2 regions of the Streptomyces sp. NPDC059743 genome follow, and region 1 is predicted to be linked to the other one. Evidence: riboswitches for the same ligand, from Rfam matches in the RefSeq annotation. Region 1 holds a riboswitch; the other holds the start of a gene.
The links. A riboswitch is a leader RNA that binds a small molecule or an ion and turns the genes downstream of it on or off. The one in region 1 is predicted to bind S-adenosylmethionine.

Region 1 (8,239 bases):
CGTATCCCGTCTCCGGGATACGGACCCCTCGGCGTGAGCCGTGAACTGAGTGCGTCGGTGGCCGATCGCGCCGGGATCAGACGGCGAGCTTGACCATGTCCGCCTGCGGACCCTTCTGGCCCTGCGAGATCTCGAACTCCACTCGCTGACCTTCTTCAAGGGTGCGGTAACCGTCCATCTGGATCGCGCTGTAGTGGACGAAAACATCCGCACCACCGTCGACCGCGATGAAGCCGTATCCCTTCTCCGCGTTGAACCACTTGACGGTGCCCTGAGCCATGCCTAACTCCCCTATTACTGGCCCTTCCAGGGGCCACACTTCGCGCCGGAACGCGTCGACCGCGGCTGAATGTATCTGCCCAACTGCCCTCTGCAACAGGTCAATCGGACGAGAATTCTGGGCATGGCTGAACACGCATAGCGACGAATTCGCTGCGTTCCCGGGCAAGTCGGGCCGGGCAAAGCGCACCTACAGTGCAAACAGCACCAGGACTTCAGCCCTATCTTGTCGCGTTCTCATACACGCGCCACATGGGCGGCGGAGGGGCGTTCCCACACTCTATCGCGTTCAACCATAAAGAATGGCTCCCTCCGCTTCTCTTGCGGAGGGAGCCATGCCGGTCGCTCGGCGTCGCGACGACGAAGCTAAGCCGAAGCCACGCGGAAGCCACGCCGAAGCTCAGCCTCCGGCGACCGCCGGGATGATCGAGACGCCCGCGCCCGCCGGAGTCGCGGTCTCCAGGCCCTGCTCGAAGCGGACGTCGTCGTCGTTCACGTACACATTCACAAACCGGCGCAACTTGCCCTGATCGTCCAGGACTCGCGCGGCGATACCGGGATGGCTGGCCTCCAGGGACTGAATGACCTCGGAGAGAGTCGCCCCCTCCGCCGGAACCTCGGCCTTGCCGCCGGTGTACGTACGGAGAATGGTGGGGATGCGGACATTGACGCTCATAGTGGTGTTCTGCCTTCCGTCTTCCGTAACGTCGTCGGGATCAGCGGGCCAGGCCGGGCCGGGCCAAATCAGGTCAGGTCAGCGGGCCAGGCCGGCGTCGCGGAACGCGTCCAGGCTCGGGCGGATGGTCGCGGTCGGGCCCGTCGTCGGCGCCACCGCGTCCAGAGTCTTCAGTCCGTCACCGGTGTTGAGGACGACGGTCGTCAGCGCCGGATCGAGCACTCCGGCCTCGATCAGCTTCTTGGTCACACCGACGGTCACTCCGCCCGCGGTCTCCGCGAAGATGCCCTCGGTGCGCGCCAGCAGCTTGATCGCGTCGACGATCTGCTCATCGTTGACGTCCTCGACCGCGCCGCCGGTGCGGCGGGCGATGTCCAGGACGTACGGGCCGTCGGCCGGATTGCCGATCGCCAGGGACTTGGCGATGGTGTTGGGCTTCTGCGGCCGTACGACATCGTGCCCGGCCTTGAAGGCGGTGGACACCGGCGAGCAGCCCTCGGCCTGGGCGCCGAAGATCTTGTACGGCCGGTCCTCCACGAGCCCCAGCCTGATCAGTTCCTGGAGGCCCTTGTCGATCTTCGTGAGCTGTGATCCGGAGGCGATCGGGATGACGATCTGGTCGGGCAGCCGCCAGCCGAGCTGCTCGCAGATCTCGTACGCGAGCGTCTTGGAGCCCTCGCCGTAGTACGGACGGAGGTTGACGTTGACGAAGCCCCAGCCCTCGCCCAGCGGATCGCCGATCAGCTCCGAGCAGAAGCGGTTCACATCGTCGTAGTTGCCTTCGATGCCGACGAGTTCACCGCCGTACACCGCGGCCATGACGACCTTGCCCTGCTCCAGGTCGTGCGGGATGAACACACAGGAGCGGAAGCCGGCGCGGGCGGCGGCGGCGCCGACGGCGCCCGCCAGATTGCCGGTGGAGGAGCAGGAGAGCGTGGTGAAGCCGAAGGCGCGGGCGGCCTCGACGGCGATGGCGACGACACGGTCCTTGAAGGAGTGCGTCGGATTGCCGGAGTCGTCCTTGATGTGCAGGGAGCCGGTGATGCCGAGCTCGCGGGCCAGATTGTCGGCCTTGACCAGCTTGGTGAAACCGGGATTGATGTTCGGCTTCGAGGCCACATCGGCGGGAACGGGCAGCAGTGGCGCGTACCGCCAGATGTTGTCCGGGCCGTCCGCGATGCGCTTCTTCAGCTCTTCCGGAGTGCCGCTCGGCAGGTCGTACGCGACTTCGAGCGGCCCGAAACAGCTCGCGCAGGCGAAAATGGGACCGAGATCGAAACGCTCTCCGCATTCGCGGCACGAGAGGGCGGCGGCGGGTCCGAGGTCAACGGTGTCGCTGGCGTGGTGGACGGTCTGCACAGCCATGATGGCGAGGCCCTTTCTCCTCATCTTCCTTACGACGCATTTCGCCGCAAGACGGAATTGGCACCTTCCCCACCGTGACCTCGCGGTCGGCGGGAGGGTTGCCGGGACTTCAACGGGCCGTTCCCTCAGTCCCTCTGGATGAGCGCTATGACGCCGGGCCAGGCCCGGCGCGTTTTTCCACGTAACGACCCCCGGCATGCGGAGGTCATTCGTGTTGTTCAAGACTGTAACCGAAGGAGCGGACGGTTGAGATAGTGGTCCGCACCGCGAGATGGATCACGTTCGACCGGGTTCCGGCCCGGTCGCGGCCCGGTTCCGACCGGATTCGCGGGTCACGTTCATGGAACACGTCAGGGAGTACCGACCGTGCTGGAAGAGGTGGAACGCTGGCTGACCAGGCGTTCCTGGTCAGCGGCCGACCGTACGCTCGACCGGCTCCTGGTGGCGAAGGCCGCGCGCGGCACCACGGTGAGCGTGGTGCTCCCGGCGCTCGACGAGGAGGCGACGGTCGGCGCGATCGTCTCCGTGATCCGGCGCGAGCTGATGGAGCGGGCGCCGCTCGTGGACGAGCTGGTGGTGATCGATTCCGGCTCGACCGACCGTACGGCGGAGGTCGCCGCGGCGGCGGGCGCGCGCGTGGTGCACCGGGACGCGATTCTGCCGCGGCTGCCCGCGCTGCCCGGCAAGGGCGAGGTGCTGTGGCGGTCGCTGCTGGTGACGAGCGGCGATGTGGTGTGCTTCGTGGACGCCGATCTGCGGCGGTTCTCGGCGGATTTCGTGTCCGGGACGGTGGGACCGCTGCTGACCGACGCGGATGTGCAGTTCGTGAAGGCGATGTACGACCGGCCGCTGCGGGAGGACGATCCGGACGGCGAGGGCGGCGGCATGAATGGAACCGTCGGCGGGCAGGGCGGGCGGGTGACCGAGCTGGTGGCGCGTCCGCTGCTCAATCTGCACTGGCCACGCCTGGCCGGTTTCGTCCAGCCGCTGGGCGGGGAGTACGCGGCGCGCCGCTCGCTGCTGGAGCGGCTGCCCTTCCCGGTCGGATACGGCGTGGAACTGGGACTGCTCGTGGACGCGCTGCACACGGTGGGCCTGGACGCGCTGGGCCAGGTCGACGTGGGCGTACGGCTGCACCGCCACCAGGACGACCGGGCGCTCGGGCGGATGGCCGCGGCGATCTACCGTACGGCTCAACTGCGGCTGTCCCGGGCGCACTTGGTACGGCCGGAGCTGACGCAGTTCGACCGCGGCGAGAACGGCTTCGTACCGCGCACCTACTCCGTGGACACGGAGGAACGGCCGCCGATACGCGAGATCGCGGAGTACACGTCCGGACGCGCGGCGTAACCGCGGATCACCTCACCGATTGCCTACATTGCGCCCTTATGAGGGCAAAACATCTGATTATCTGCCGATTCTTCGGAGTGCTGGCCGGGACGCTGGTGCTGCTGTCGCCGGGACAGGCGTCGGCCATGGCGCACGTACCGCCTCAGGCGTCCGGGCCTCTGCTCACGCCGGTCCACGCGCCGGTCCACGCGCCGCCGCTCCACGAGCTCGCCCATCAGCCTCCGCACGAGCCTCTGCACGAGTCGCTGAACGGACAGCTCGCGGACACCGGAGGAGCTGCGGAACGGCTGTGGCTGCTGGGCGGAGTGGCGCTCGCGCTGACCGGCGCGGGCGCGGTGGCGCTGGCCGCGACGCGTGGCCGCCGCTAGAACGTGTGGGACCGTGTCCGGGCACAGACCACACCGTCCGTACGTTTGAGCGTTTACGCGACGGGCTAGGTTTCGGCACATGGTTACCGAGCCGTCCTCCCGGGCCCAGGTCCTCGTCGCGTCCAACCGCGGTCCCGTCTCGTACAGCGTGCGCGACGACGGCGAGCTGGCGCCGAAGCGGGGCGGCGGCGGGCTGGTGTCCGGCCTCTCGGCCATCGGCCCGGACGCGGACGCGATCTGGGTGTGCGCGGCGCTCGGGGACGGCGACCGCGAGGCGGTACGGCGTACGGGCGGCCGGCTCGATCCGGCCGACACGGGCGGACAGCGCGTACGGATGCTGGGAATCGCGCCGGAGGTGTACGAGGACGCGTACAACGGCGTCGCCAACTCCACGCTCTGGTTCGTCCACCACCTGCTCTACCAGACTCCGCTGGAGCCGTCCTTCGGCCCGGAGTTCCGCGCGCAGTGGGCGTCGTACGAGATGTACAACCGCGCCTTCGCGGAGGCGCTGGCGGACGAGGCCGCGGAGGGCGCGGCGGTGCTGGTGCAGGACTACCACCTGGCGCTGGTGCCCGGGATACTGCGGGCGCTCCGGCCCGATCTGCGGATCGGCCACTTCTCGCACACGCCCTGGGCGCCGGTGGACTACTACCGGCTGCTGCCCGACGACATCGGCCGCCAGCTTCTGCGCGGCATCCTCGGCGCGGACCGGGCGGCCTTTCTGACGCACCGGTGGGCGGACGCCTTCACGGCCTGCTGTACGGAGCTGCTGGGCGGGACGGGCAACACCAGGATCGGTGTGCACGGTCTGGGCACGGACGCCGACTTCCTGCGCGAGCGCGCGCACCGGCCGGATGTGGACGAACGGATCGTCACCCTGCGCGAGCAGATCGGCCGTACCCCGGAAGGCACCGACCGCAAGACGATCGCGCGGGTGGACCGTACGGAACTGTCCAAGAACATCGTCCGCGGTCTGCTCTCCTACCGGCAGCTCCTGGCCGACCATCCGGAGTGGCGCGAGCGCGTCGTCCATGTCGCCTTCGCCTACCCGTCCCGGCAGGACCTGGCGATCTACCGCGACTACACCGCCGAGGTCGGCCGGGTGGCCGACGCGGTCAACGCCGAGTTCGGCACGGAGGACTGGTCGCCGGTCGTCCTCCATGTCCGTGACGACTTCGCCCGCTCCCTGGCCGCCTACCGGCTGGCGGACGTGGCCCTGGTCAATCCGATCCGCGACGGCATGAACCTGGTCGCGAAGGAGATCCCCGTCATCTCCGAGCGCGGCTGCGCGCTGGTGCTCTCGCGGGAGGCGGGAGCGTACGAGGAGATGGGCGAGGACGCCCTCCCGGTGAACCCGTACGACATCACCGCCACGGCGAAGGCCCTCCACAAGGCACTGACCATGCCACCGGACGAACGCACCGAACGCGCCAAACGCCTGACCGCGGCGGCCACAGCCCTGCCGCCGCAGCAGTGGTTCCTGGACCAACTGGAAGCGTTGCGCGCGATCTGAGCCAGACGGAAGTCCGCCGCGTCAGTCCATCGCCCGGGCCAGTGCCGCCAGGAAGTCGGCCAGTGCTGCGGGGCCCGGGAGTTGGAGGTCGGAGCGTTCGGCGAGTTCCGGGACTTCCGAGCCGCTGCAGATCAGCAGGCCCGGGTGGCCGTCGGAGCGGAGTTTCTCGACCGCCGCGAAGGCCGGGAGGTCGCCCAGGTCGTCGCCCGCGTAGAGGACGGTCCCTGCGCCCACCTCGCGGACGTACTCCAGCAGCGCCACGCCCTTGTCCATGCCGGGCGGGCGCAGTTCCAGGACCAGGCGCCCCGGTTCCACGATCAGTCCGTGGCGGGCGGCCAGTTCGCCCAGTGGCTCGCGCAGGGCCTCGAAGGCGGCCCTGGGATCGGTGGCGCGGCGGGTGTGGACCGCGACCGCCTGGCCCTTCTCCTCTATCCAGGTGCCGCGCCAGGCGTCGAACCGCTCCAGGAATCCCGGGAGTTCGGCGCGGACGGCCGCGACGCCCTCGTGCGGAGCGGGCGTACGGACGGTGCCGCTGACGGCGTCCCAGCGCTCCGCGCCGTAGTGGCCGAGGACCACGAGATGCTCCAGGCCGGGCACTCCGGCGAAGCCGCCGTACCGGACCGCGACTCCGGCCGGCCGGCCGGTGACCACCGCGACGGACGCGACATGCGGCGCGAGCGCGGCCAGGGCGGGAACGGCGCGCGGATGGGCGCGGGCCTGTTCGGGATCGGGCACGATCTCGGCGAGAGTGCCGTCGAAGTCGAGGGCGACGACGGCTTCACCGGGCCGGGCGAGAAGCGCGGCCAGGCCGTCGGCGCCGACGGGAGTGGTCGGTTCCGGCAAGGAGACGGAGTACGGGTTGCTGCCCATGCCTCCGACCTTATCGGCGCGGACGGCCCCGGCGGACGGAAACGAAAGCGCCGGGCGCCCGGCGGTGAGTGCCCTGTCGGCCTGAGGCCTCTGGCGCCCGGTGTTCAGCCCTCGCGGCGCTCTCGTTTCGCCGCTCTGATCCGGCGCAGTCTGTTCACCGTCACCGGATCGTGTTCCGCCGCGCGCGGATCGTCCAGCAGCGCGCCCAGCAGCTGGTAGTAGCGGGTCGGCGAGATACCGAGCTGCTCCCTGATCGCCCGCTCCTTGGCGCCGGGCCCCGGCCAGCCGCGCCGTTCGACGGCGAGAACGGCGCGGTCCCGCTTGGACAGCCCGCCAGGACCGCGTACGTCGTCGGAACCGCCGAGCTCGGCCGACGCGGCGGGCTCAGCGGGCTCGGTCGGCTCAGCGGGCTCAGCGGGCTCAGCGGATTCAGGCGTGGTCATCTCACCGCCACGCTACTCGGCGACCTCCGCCGCCGTCGCGTCCCTGGCGATCCGCCCGAGGATCACTCCCGGGTTCCCGCTCGGCTCGACCGCCTTGCCGATGTTGTCCTTGATGTCCTGGCTGACGCCGCCCCAGGACTTCTTGCCCGACGGATACAGCTCGGCGGTGGGCAGCACCTCCTGGAAGGTGCTCAGTTCCTTGTACGCCGAGTCCGCCGCCATCGCCTCGTTCGCGCTGTAGGTGACCGGCAGCAGGTCGTACTGCCCGACGAAGTCGAGGACGTTCTTGTCCTCGTACACATAGTCCAGGAACGCGCCGATCTCCTTGGCGTGGCCGTTCTGCTTGAAGGCCATCATCCAGTCGGCCACGCCCATCGACGGCTTGGGCTTGCCGTCGAAGCCGGGCAGCGGCAGCATCCCGACGTCGATGCCCGCCTTCCGCGCGTCGAGCAGCAGCGTCGGATGGCCGTTGAGCATACCGACCTGGCCGCTGGTGAACGCCTTGAAGGCGGTGGTCCTGTCGAGCTTCGCCGGAGCGATCGGACCGGTCAGCCCGGCGCCGACGAGGTTCTTCTTGAGCCAGTTGAACGTATTGATGTTCGGGTCCGAGTCGATGTCGTACGAGCCGTCGGCGTTGTTCAGATAACCGCCACCACCGGCCAGCAGCCACATCATGGTCTCGCCCTGCGCCTCCTCCGAGCCGAGCGGAAGCGCGATCGGAGTCGTCACGCCCGCCGCCTTGAGCGCCTCGGCGTCGGACTGGATGTCGTCCCAGCTCTTGGGCGCGCTCAGGCCGGACTGCCCGAAGAGTTTCTTGTTGTAGAAGAGCAGCCGGGCCGAGGCTATGAAGGGCAGCCCGTACTGGATGCGGTTGACCTTGCCGGCGTCGGCGAGCTGGGACAGGAAGTTCGCCTGCGTGGGTACGGAGAGGACCTGGTCCGCGGTGTAGAGCTTGTCCTGTTTGGCGTAGTCGGCGTAGGAGCCGATCTGCGCCAGGTCGGGAGCCTTGTCCTGCGCCACCATGTCCGCGACGTCCTTGTCGACGGTCTTCCACGAGCGGACATCGATATCGATCTTGATGCCCGGGTGCTCGGACTCGAAATTCCTGGCGAGCTCGGCCCAGTATTTGTCGGACCTGTCGGCCGAGCCATTGCCGTAGTCGGCGGCGACAAGTCTGAGGGTGACGTCCCCAGAGCCCGCCGTGCTGCCACAGCCGGCCAGCGCCATTGTCATGCCTAGTGCGGCCATGGCCGCCGTCGCTCCCCGAAAGCGCTGCTGCACAGCTCTGTTCCGCCTCTGTTCTTCAGTGTTCACGTACTGCGGTGTTCGCGTACTTCGGTGCTCGCGTCAGTGTTCGTTCTTCCGTTGCGTGAAG
Region 2 (8,239 bases), on a different contig from region 1:
GAGAAGGTGCTGCACGGACGTGAGTCCGGTGTCATCAAGCGGCTGCCGCACGGTGAGTTCATCGAGGTGCACACCCCGCTGGAGCAGGCCGATCTGCACAAGCTGACCGCCCACGAGCAGCACAAGCCGGCCGATCTCGGCCCGGCGGTGGACGAGAACGGCGTACGGCGCAAGGTCGGCCCGGCCGAGAAGCTCCGGGTCAAGCTGAGCAAGGGCTACTACGGCGAGGGCAGCCAGATCCCCAAGCCGACGGCCGAGGAGTACAACGAGATCGCCGCCGCGCACGGCCACGGCCATGAGGAGATCACCAGCGGCAAGCACTGATCCACCGGTTCGCCCGGTTCGCCACCACCGAGGGCCCCGGCCCGGTCTCCCCGCGAGGGACACCGGCCGGGGCCCTCGGTGTGCGGCCGTCCGTACTCCGGGCATCCGTCCTGCCGGCCGGGCGTACGCCGATAGGCTTGCGGCGTGGGCCTCGTACGCCTCGTACGGTCCACGCATCCGTCCCAGGACCCACCAGGAGCGAGCATGAGCGCTGTGACCCCCGTCGGAGGCGACACCGTGGCGGACCGCAGCTGGCCGGGCGTGCTGAATCCGCTGCTGCGCGGCGAGAATCTGAGCACGGAGGACACGGCGTGGGCCATGGACCGCATCATGAGCGGCGAGGCCACCGACGCGCAGATCGCCGGGTTCGCGGTCGCCCTGCGGGCGAAGGGCGAGACGGTCGAGGAGGTCTCGGGCCTGGTGCGCGCGATGTACGCGCACGCCAACACCATCGAGGTGGCGGGCCGTACGGTCGACATCGTCGGCACGGGCGGCGATCTTGCCAAGACCGTCAATATCTCCACCATGGCGGCGATCGTCGTGGCGGGCACCGGAGCGAAGGTCGTCAAGCACGGCAACCGCGCGGCCTCTTCGGCGAGCGGCGCCTCGGACGTACTGGAGAAGCTCGGCGTCAATCTGGAGCTGAGCCCGCAGCGGGTGGCCGAGGTCGCCGAGGAGGCCGGGATCACCTTCTGCTTCGCGGTGAAGTTCCATCCGGCGCTGCGGTACGCGGCCAAGGCCCGCAAGGAACTCGGCGCGCAGACCACCTTCAATGTCCTCGGACCGCTCACCAACCCGGCGCGGGTCAGGGCCCAGGCGGTGGGCGTGGCGGACGTACGGATGGCGCCGATCGTCGCGGGCGTGCTCGCCGAGCGCGGAAACTCCTCCCTGGTCTTCCGCGGCGACGACGGCCTGGACGAACTGACCACCACGGCGACGTCGCGGGTGTGGGTGGTACGGGACGGCAAGGTCACGGAGGAGGCCTTCGATCCGCGCGACGTGGGCCTGGAACTGGTCCCGATCGAGGCGCTGCGCGGCGCGGACGCGTCGTACAACGCGGATGTGGCGCGCCGGCTGCTGGCGGGCGAACCGGGCCCGGTCCGCGACGCGGTCCTCCTCAACGCGGCGGCGGCACTGGTGGCCCTGGACCCGACGGGCGACGCGCTGGCGGTGCAACTGAGTGCGGGGATGGCGAGGGCGGCGGAAGCGGTGGACTCGGGCGAGGCGAGGCGGACGCTGGAACGGTGGGTGACGGCAAGCCACCGCGACGCGTAGCTCGCCTCCCGGCGTGGGCCGCCGTGCGGCGGGGGCGTTTCGCGCCTGCGGCGCGGGGGCCGGTGCGGTGGTGGGTGCGGGTGTCGGGGCCTCCGGAGGTACATGTCCGGACGGCATGATTTACGCCGCGTGCGGGTGGGTTGTCGGGTGCGGGTTTCGTGTGCGGCACAAATCACGCTTTAGTGTCCGGACACGCACCTCCTACGACCCCGCCCCCCTCCCGCCGCATGCCGGGTTTCCGCCCGTCCGGGCCCGCACATCCAGCCCGTCCGGCGTTTGAGGACGGAACGGCTCACCCCGGCGCCGGGTGCCCGCTCGGTAGGGGTCAGCTCCTCGGCGTACTCCGGCCGCAGGCCGGAAAATCCAGCCCGTCCGGCGATTGAGGACGGAACCGGTCCCCCCCGCGCGGACGTTGTGGCATACTTTTTGACCAGGTCATGAGCGACAGCGATTACGGCCCCGGCTCGCTGTCCGGCAACCCTCCGTCCGTGGCGGGGTGCCCCGGGTGAAGACCAGGCCGTGGGCAGCGAGGTCCGCGGCAAGCGCGGGCCCTTTGGGGTCCTGGTCCCCAAGGGAGCCGTTTCGTGAGCCCGAACGCCGTCACCACGATCACCGCCGAGCCTCTGCCCGTGCTCGGGCGGGATGTCACCGTGCCGCTTGTCACCGGCGGTGAGGTCACTTACGCCGCGCTCGACTACGCGGCCAGCGCGCCCGCCCTTCAGCGGGTGTGGGACGACGTCGCCGCGTACGCGCCGTACTACGGCAGTGTCCACCGCGGCGCCGGTTATCTCTCGCAGCTCTCCACCGATCTCTTCGAGAACAGCCGCCGCACGGTCGCGGAGTTTCTCGGCTGCCGCCCCGGCGACCAGGTCGTCTTCACCCGCTCGACCACCGACTCGCTGAATCTGCTCGCCGCGGTGCTTCCGGCCGACTGCCAGGTGTTCGTCTTCGAGACCGAGCACCACGCCTCCCTGCTGCCCTGGCGCGAGGCCCGGGTCAGCTATCTGAACGCGCCGCGCACTCCGGCCGAGGCCGTCGCGACCCTGGAGCGGGCGCTCGCGGAGCGCGATTCGGAGGGCCCGGCGCTGGTCTGTGTGACCGGGGCGTCCAATGTGACCGGTGAGCTGTGGCCCGTACGGGAGCTGGCCGCCGCCGCGCACGCGCACGGCGCCCGGATCGTGCTCGACGCCGCGCAGCTCGCTCCGCATCACCCGGTGGACATCGCCGCGCTGGATGTCGACTGGGTCGCCTTCTCCGGGCACAAGCTGTACGCGCCGTTCGGCTCCGGAGTGCTTGCGGGCCGCGCCGACTGGCTCCAGGACGCCGAGCCCTATCTCGCGGGCGGCGGCGCCAGCCGTGCGGTGGCCCGCCGGAGCGACGGCGGCGTCGATGTCGTGTGGCACAGCACGGCCGCCCGCCACGAGGCCGGTTCGCCCAATGTCATCGGCGTGTACGCGATCGCCGCCGCCTGCCGGGCCCTCACCGAAGCGGGCTTCGACGCCCTTGTCGACCGTGAGCAGAGGCTTGTCGCCCGGGTGCGCGCCGGTCTCGCCGAGGTGCCCGAGGTCAAGGTCCTCTCGCTGTTCGGCGACGAGGCGCCGCGCGTCGGCGTCCTGTCGTTCGTGGTCGAGGGATGGAACAGCTCGCACTTCGCCGCCGCGCTCTCCGCGGAGTACGGCATCGGCGTACGGGACGGTCTCTTCTGCGCGCATCCGCTGGTGCGTACCCTGCTGGGCACCGACCCGCAGGACCCGGGCGAGTGCGGCGCTCCGGAGGCCGAGCCGGGCGAGCGCTCGCTGAACGCGATCCGCGTCAGCTTCGGCGCCGGCACTCCGGACGAGCACGTGGACCGCTTCGTCCGTGCCGTACGGGAGCTGGTGAGTGACGGAGCGCGCTGGAACTACCGTACGGAGGACGGCCGTTGCGTCCCGGACCGGGACGGCGCCACAGCCTGACGTACGAAGCCCGAGGCGGCCTTACGCGTCGAGTCCGATGGCGAAGGCCGCTTCGAGGTCGTGCTGTGAGTACGTACGGAACGCCACATGCGTGTCCGTGGCCTCGACGCCCTCGATCTTGCTGATCCGGCCGGGGATCACATCCGCCAGATCGTCGTGCTTGGCCACCCGCACCATGGCGATCAGGTCGTACGTACCGGTCACCGAGAAGACCTCGCTGACGCTGTCCAGCGCGGCGATCGACTCCGCGATCTCGGGGATCCGGTCCACGCTGGTCTTGATGAGCACGATCGCGGTGATCACGGTTGACGTTCTCCCTCGGTGGCCGCGGTGTGGTCTCCCACTCTATCGGTACGCCAGTACCGCCCCCAGGCGTAGAGAAAACCGGTGGCGAAGCCCACGAGATGCGCGAGATAGGCCACGCCGGGCCCCGAGCCCGCGCCGCGCGCCGCCAGCCACTGGAGCGCGAACCAGAAGATCAGCACGATCCAGGCCGGGAAGCGCAGCGGCAGGAAGAACAGGAACGGGAAGAGACTGGTGACCCGGGCCTTCGGGAAGAGATAGAGAAAGGCGCCGAGCACGCCCGAGATCGCGCCCGAGGCCCCCACCAGCGTCTGGTCCGAGGCCGCGTTCACCATGGCGTACGCCAGCAGCGCGAGACAGCCGACGCCGAGATAGAAGAACAGGAAGTGCGCCCGGCCCAGCCGCTCCTCCGCCATCGCGCCGAAGACGAACAGAAACAGCATGTTGCCCAGCAGATGCAGCCAGCTTCCATGGACGAAGAGCGCGGTCAGCGGGGTGAACAGGGCGCGGGTGGAGCCGCTCAGCAGCTCGGCCGGGATGACGCCCCACCGTTCGAAATACAAGGTCTGCGCGTCGAGGAGCGCCTCACCTCTCCCGTACGCCGGGTTGAAACCCGAGGCCGGACTGAACAGGAAGGCCAGACAGCAGAGGCCGATCAGCGTGTGGGTCACCACCGGTCCGCCGGCCGTCGTCCGCGACGTATTCACCGACAGAGCATGGCTTACCGGGACTGAAGGGTACAGAGCGCCTCGCCGCTCCCTGGGGTGGCCCGGAGGCCGTAGGGTTGCAAGGAGTACATCCGCTGTTCGACGGCGCACCGCGGGCGGCAGCGGGACGGACGACGACGGACGACGAAAGAGGACGCATGATGACGACGGTTCCCCAGCCGACGGCCGCCACCCGGTGGCGCTGCACACTGTGCGGCAATCTCACGCGTTTCGATGTGACGCGATCGTCGAAGGCCGTCGAGTACGTCCATCTGGACCTGGCAGGGGAGCCGCGGGTCGAGGAGCGCGAGGTGGTCAGTGAGACCATCGAGTCGGTGCGCTGCCGTTGGTGCAACGCGGTGGATCAGATCGAGCTGGTGGACAGGCCGGGCGCCGGTTCCTGAGGGAATCGCCCGAAAGGGTATGGGGTGACGGATGTGGAGCAGGCCGCAAGCGGTGCTGAGCCGGCCGGCGCGGCCGGCGGTGACGCCGCGGAGGCGCTCGACCGCCCGCTCCCGGACGGCGTACGGCGCAGAGTCGTCGCGCTGGTCTCCGATGCCTTCGGCGGACTGACGATCACCGAACTCCCCGCGCAGCTACGCCAGTACGCCCGGTTCACGCCCAACAGACGGGCCAAGTTCGCCGGTAACGCGATGGCCGCGGCCCTGGAGAGCGATCCGCTGTTCCGGCAGCGGATCGGTGAGCGCATCAGCCACTCCCAGCCGGAGCTGGCCGGAGCCCTGGAGTCGGGATCGCCGCCCGCCGCAGCGGATCCCGTCGATGTGGCCGCCGCTGCGTATGTGCTCAGGCCGCCCGGATGGGTGAAGCTGGTGGCCGCCGCGGGCGAGGAGGCACAGCGCGCGGACGCCGAGCGCGCCGACGAGGAGGCCCGGCGCGAGCTGGAGCGGCTGCGCGAGGAACTGGCCGTGGCCAGGGCGCTGACGAAGAGCGAGACCGAGCGGCTGCGTACGGAGCTGGAGACGGCCCGCAAGGAGGCCGAGTCGCTCCACCGCAAACTGCGCAGTGCCCAGAGCGATGTGAAGCGCGGCGAGGCCGCCCTGCGTCGGGTGCACACGGAGACCGAGGCGGCCAGGGCCGAGGCCGCGGCTGCTGTGTCGGCCGCCGAGAGCGAGACCCGTCGGATCAAGGCACGGCTCGGCGAGGCCGAGTCGGCGGTCGAGGCGAGCCGCAGGGCCGCCCGTGAGGGCCGCTCGGTGGAGGACATGCGGCTGCGGCTGCTGCTGGACACCCTGCTGGAGTCCGCCCAGGGGCTGCGGCGCGAACTGGCGCTGCCGCCCGCCATGGTCAGGCCCGGCGATACGGTCGACGCGGTCGAGCCCGGCCGGATGTCGCCCAAGGATGTGGCGGCCCGCGCGCTCTCCGAGACCGATCCCGCGCTGCTCGACCAATTGCTCGCGCTGCCGCAGTCGCATCTGATCGTGGACGGCTACAACGTCACCAAGACCGGCTATCCGACGATGCCGTTGGAGAAGCAGCGGCTGCGGCTGCTGGGCGGGCTCGCGATGCTCGCGGCGCAGTCGGGCGCGGAGACGACCTGTGTCTTCGACGGCGCCGAGCTGGCGGCGCCGGTGCTGCTCGCGCCGCCGCGCGGCGTGCGGGTGCTGTTCTCCAAACCGGGCGTGACCGCGGACGAGTTGATCCGTCAGCTCGTCAGGGCGGAGCCGCCGGGCCGGCCGCTGGTGGTGGTCTCCACCGACCGTGAGGTCGCGGACGGAGTGGCGCAGGCCGGTGCCAGGCCCGTCGCGTCCGCCTTGTTGCTGAAGCGGCTTTCGCGCATCTAGTCAACTGGTGGGGTTAATGCCCGAATTGATGGTGTCTTGGTGGAGCGCAGCGTCAAATGTCCATCACTGCCTGTGTAGCGTCTGTAAATAATGCGCGTCGTGACAGAGTTTTTCCTCGTCAGGATTTGAACTGATCACAAGAAGGTCACTATGGTCAGGCGTCGAACCTTCGCGCGGTTGATCACCCACCCGGGGTGACAGCGAAGGAACCGCCGATTTCATGCAGTTCAGCCCAGTTGTCAGGGGTGTCGGACGTATGGAGCCGGGGCCCTGTGTCCCCCATGGCCCGGTAGGCGGCTGAGGAAGAAGGAGCTCGCCTCCGTGGCGTCCCACCGTCGTCCCAAGCAGCCGAGCCGCGCCCGTGTGACCGTGCTCACCGCGACCGCTGCCGCCGCTGTCGCCCTGACCTCCCAGGCCGCTCAGGCCGCTCCCCAGCCGAGCAAGAGCGACGTCAAGGAGAAGGTCGACAAGCTCTACGAGGACGCCGAGAAGGCTACCGAGAAGTACACGGCGGCCAAGGAAGCGCAGGGCAAGCTCGAAAAAGAGGTCGACGCCCTCCAGGACAAGGTCGCCCGCGGCCAGGACGAGCTGAACGACCTGCGCGACAGCCTCGGTTCGATGGCCAGTGCCCAGTACCGCACCGGCGGCATCGACCCTTCCGTACAGCTCTTCCTCTCCTCCGACCCGGACAGCTACCTGGAGGGCGCGTCCACGCTCGACCAGGTCAGCGCCAAGCAGGCCGAGTCGCTCCAGCAGATCCAGGAGAAGCAGCGGTCCCTCGCGCAGCAGCGCAAGGAGGCCCAGGCCAAGGTCCAGGACCTGGCCGAGACCCGCAAGGAACTCGGCGCGAAGAAGGCCGAGGTCCAGGAGAAGCTCGCCGCCACGCAGAAGGTTCTCAACACGCTCACCGCGCAGGAGAAGGCCTCGCTCGCCGCCGAGGACTCCCGCGCCAACCGCGCCAGCTCCCGCGCGGACCTCGGCACTTCGGTGCCCGCCTCGCAGCGCGCGTCCGCCGCGTTCGCCGCCGCGCAGAGCAAGATCGGTACGCCGTACGTCTACGGCGCCTCGGGCCCCAGCTCCTTCGACTGCTCCGGGCTCACCTCATGGGCGTACGCCCAGGCCGGTGTCTCCATACCCCGTACCTCCCAGGCCCAGGCCAACGCCGGTACGCGGCTGGGCATGAGCCAGCTCCAGCAGGGCGATCTGGTCATCTTCTACGGCGACCAGCACCATGTCGGCTTCTACGCGGGCAACGGCCAGGTGCTGCACGCGCCCAAGCCCGGTGCCAGCGTGCGCTACGAGTCGATCAACAACATGCCGTTCCAGTTCGGCGTACGTATCTGAGACTTCGAGCCCGAGGCTTCTGAGACTTCGAGTCCAGGCTCCGGATCCGGGACACCATGCCCGCCCATTCGGGCGAATTCCCGTACCTCCAGCTGACACCGTGCCCCGCCGATGACCTGTGGTCTACGGCGGGGCGTCACTTTGTGTGCGCGGCGCGGTCGTTGGTCGCTCCGTGGTCGCCCGGCTACTGTCTGCTCCCGCGGCTCCGGCCAGTGGTCCGCCCGTCGGGCGGCCGGGGGCCGCGTCAGTGCGTTCAGCGGAAGGAAGTGCGGCCTCCTGTGGTGTCCCATCGCCGTCCCTCACACTCCGGCTCCGGACTCGGTTCCCGCGGCAGCGCGGCAGTGGCCCTGTCCGCCGCGGCGGCCACGGCCGCGGCGGCGCTCGGAGCGGCTCCGGCGGGCGCCGACCCGCGGCGGTCGCCCGAGGCGACCCGGGCCGAGGTCGACCGCCTCTACGAACAGGCGGAGAAGGCGACCGAGCAGTACAACAAGGCGACCGAGCGGGTGGACCGGCTCCGCGCGCTGGTGGA

Region 2: linked by a shared signal. The riboswitch ahead of ACFV6H_RS12870 (aminotransferase class V-fold PLP-dependent enzyme) and the one ahead of thrC (threonine synthase) in region 1 are both predicted to bind S-adenosylmethionine.

Annotation. Positions count from the first base shown of each region.
Region 1 covers NZ_JBHWGS010000002.1:26,249-34,487, reverse strand. Annotated here, with positions in the region: gene ACFV6H_RS03280 (cold-shock protein) at 77-280, opposite strand; gene ACFV6H_RS03275 (ubiquitin-like small modifier protein 1) at 680-955, opposite strand; gene thrC (threonine synthase) at 1,034-2,320, opposite strand; SAM riboswitch class I at 2,338-2,465, opposite strand; gene ACFV6H_RS03265 (glucosyl-3-phosphoglycerate synthase) at 2,687-3,670, shown strand; gene ACFV6H_RS03260 (hypothetical protein) at 3,709-4,038, shown strand; gene ACFV6H_RS03255 (trehalose-6-phosphate synthase) at 4,118-5,551, shown strand; gene otsB (trehalose-phosphatase) at 5,573-6,421, opposite strand; gene ACFV6H_RS03245 (DUF3263 domain-containing protein) at 6,526-6,864, opposite strand; gene ACFV6H_RS03240 (extracellular solute-binding protein) at 6,877-8,112, opposite strand.
Region 2 covers NZ_JBHWGS010000006.1:62,083-70,321, forward strand. Annotated here, with positions in the region: gene ACFV6H_RS12860 (cytochrome bc complex cytochrome b subunit) at 1-324, shown strand, start outside; gene trpD (anthranilate phosphoribosyltransferase) at 529-1,599, shown strand; SAM riboswitch class IV at 2,033-2,150, shown strand; gene ACFV6H_RS12870 (aminotransferase class V-fold PLP-dependent enzyme) at 2,184-3,554, shown strand; gene ACFV6H_RS12875 (Lrp/AsnC family transcriptional regulator) at 3,576-3,857, opposite strand; gene ACFV6H_RS12880 (rhomboid family intramembrane serine protease) at 3,854-4,564, opposite strand; gene ACFV6H_RS12885 (hypothetical protein) at 4,726-4,968, shown strand; gene ACFV6H_RS12890 (NYN domain-containing protein) at 5,002-6,366, shown strand; gene ACFV6H_RS12895 (NlpC/P60 family protein) at 6,688-7,710, shown strand; gene ACFV6H_RS12900 (NlpC/P60 family protein) at 7,989-8,239, shown strand, end outside.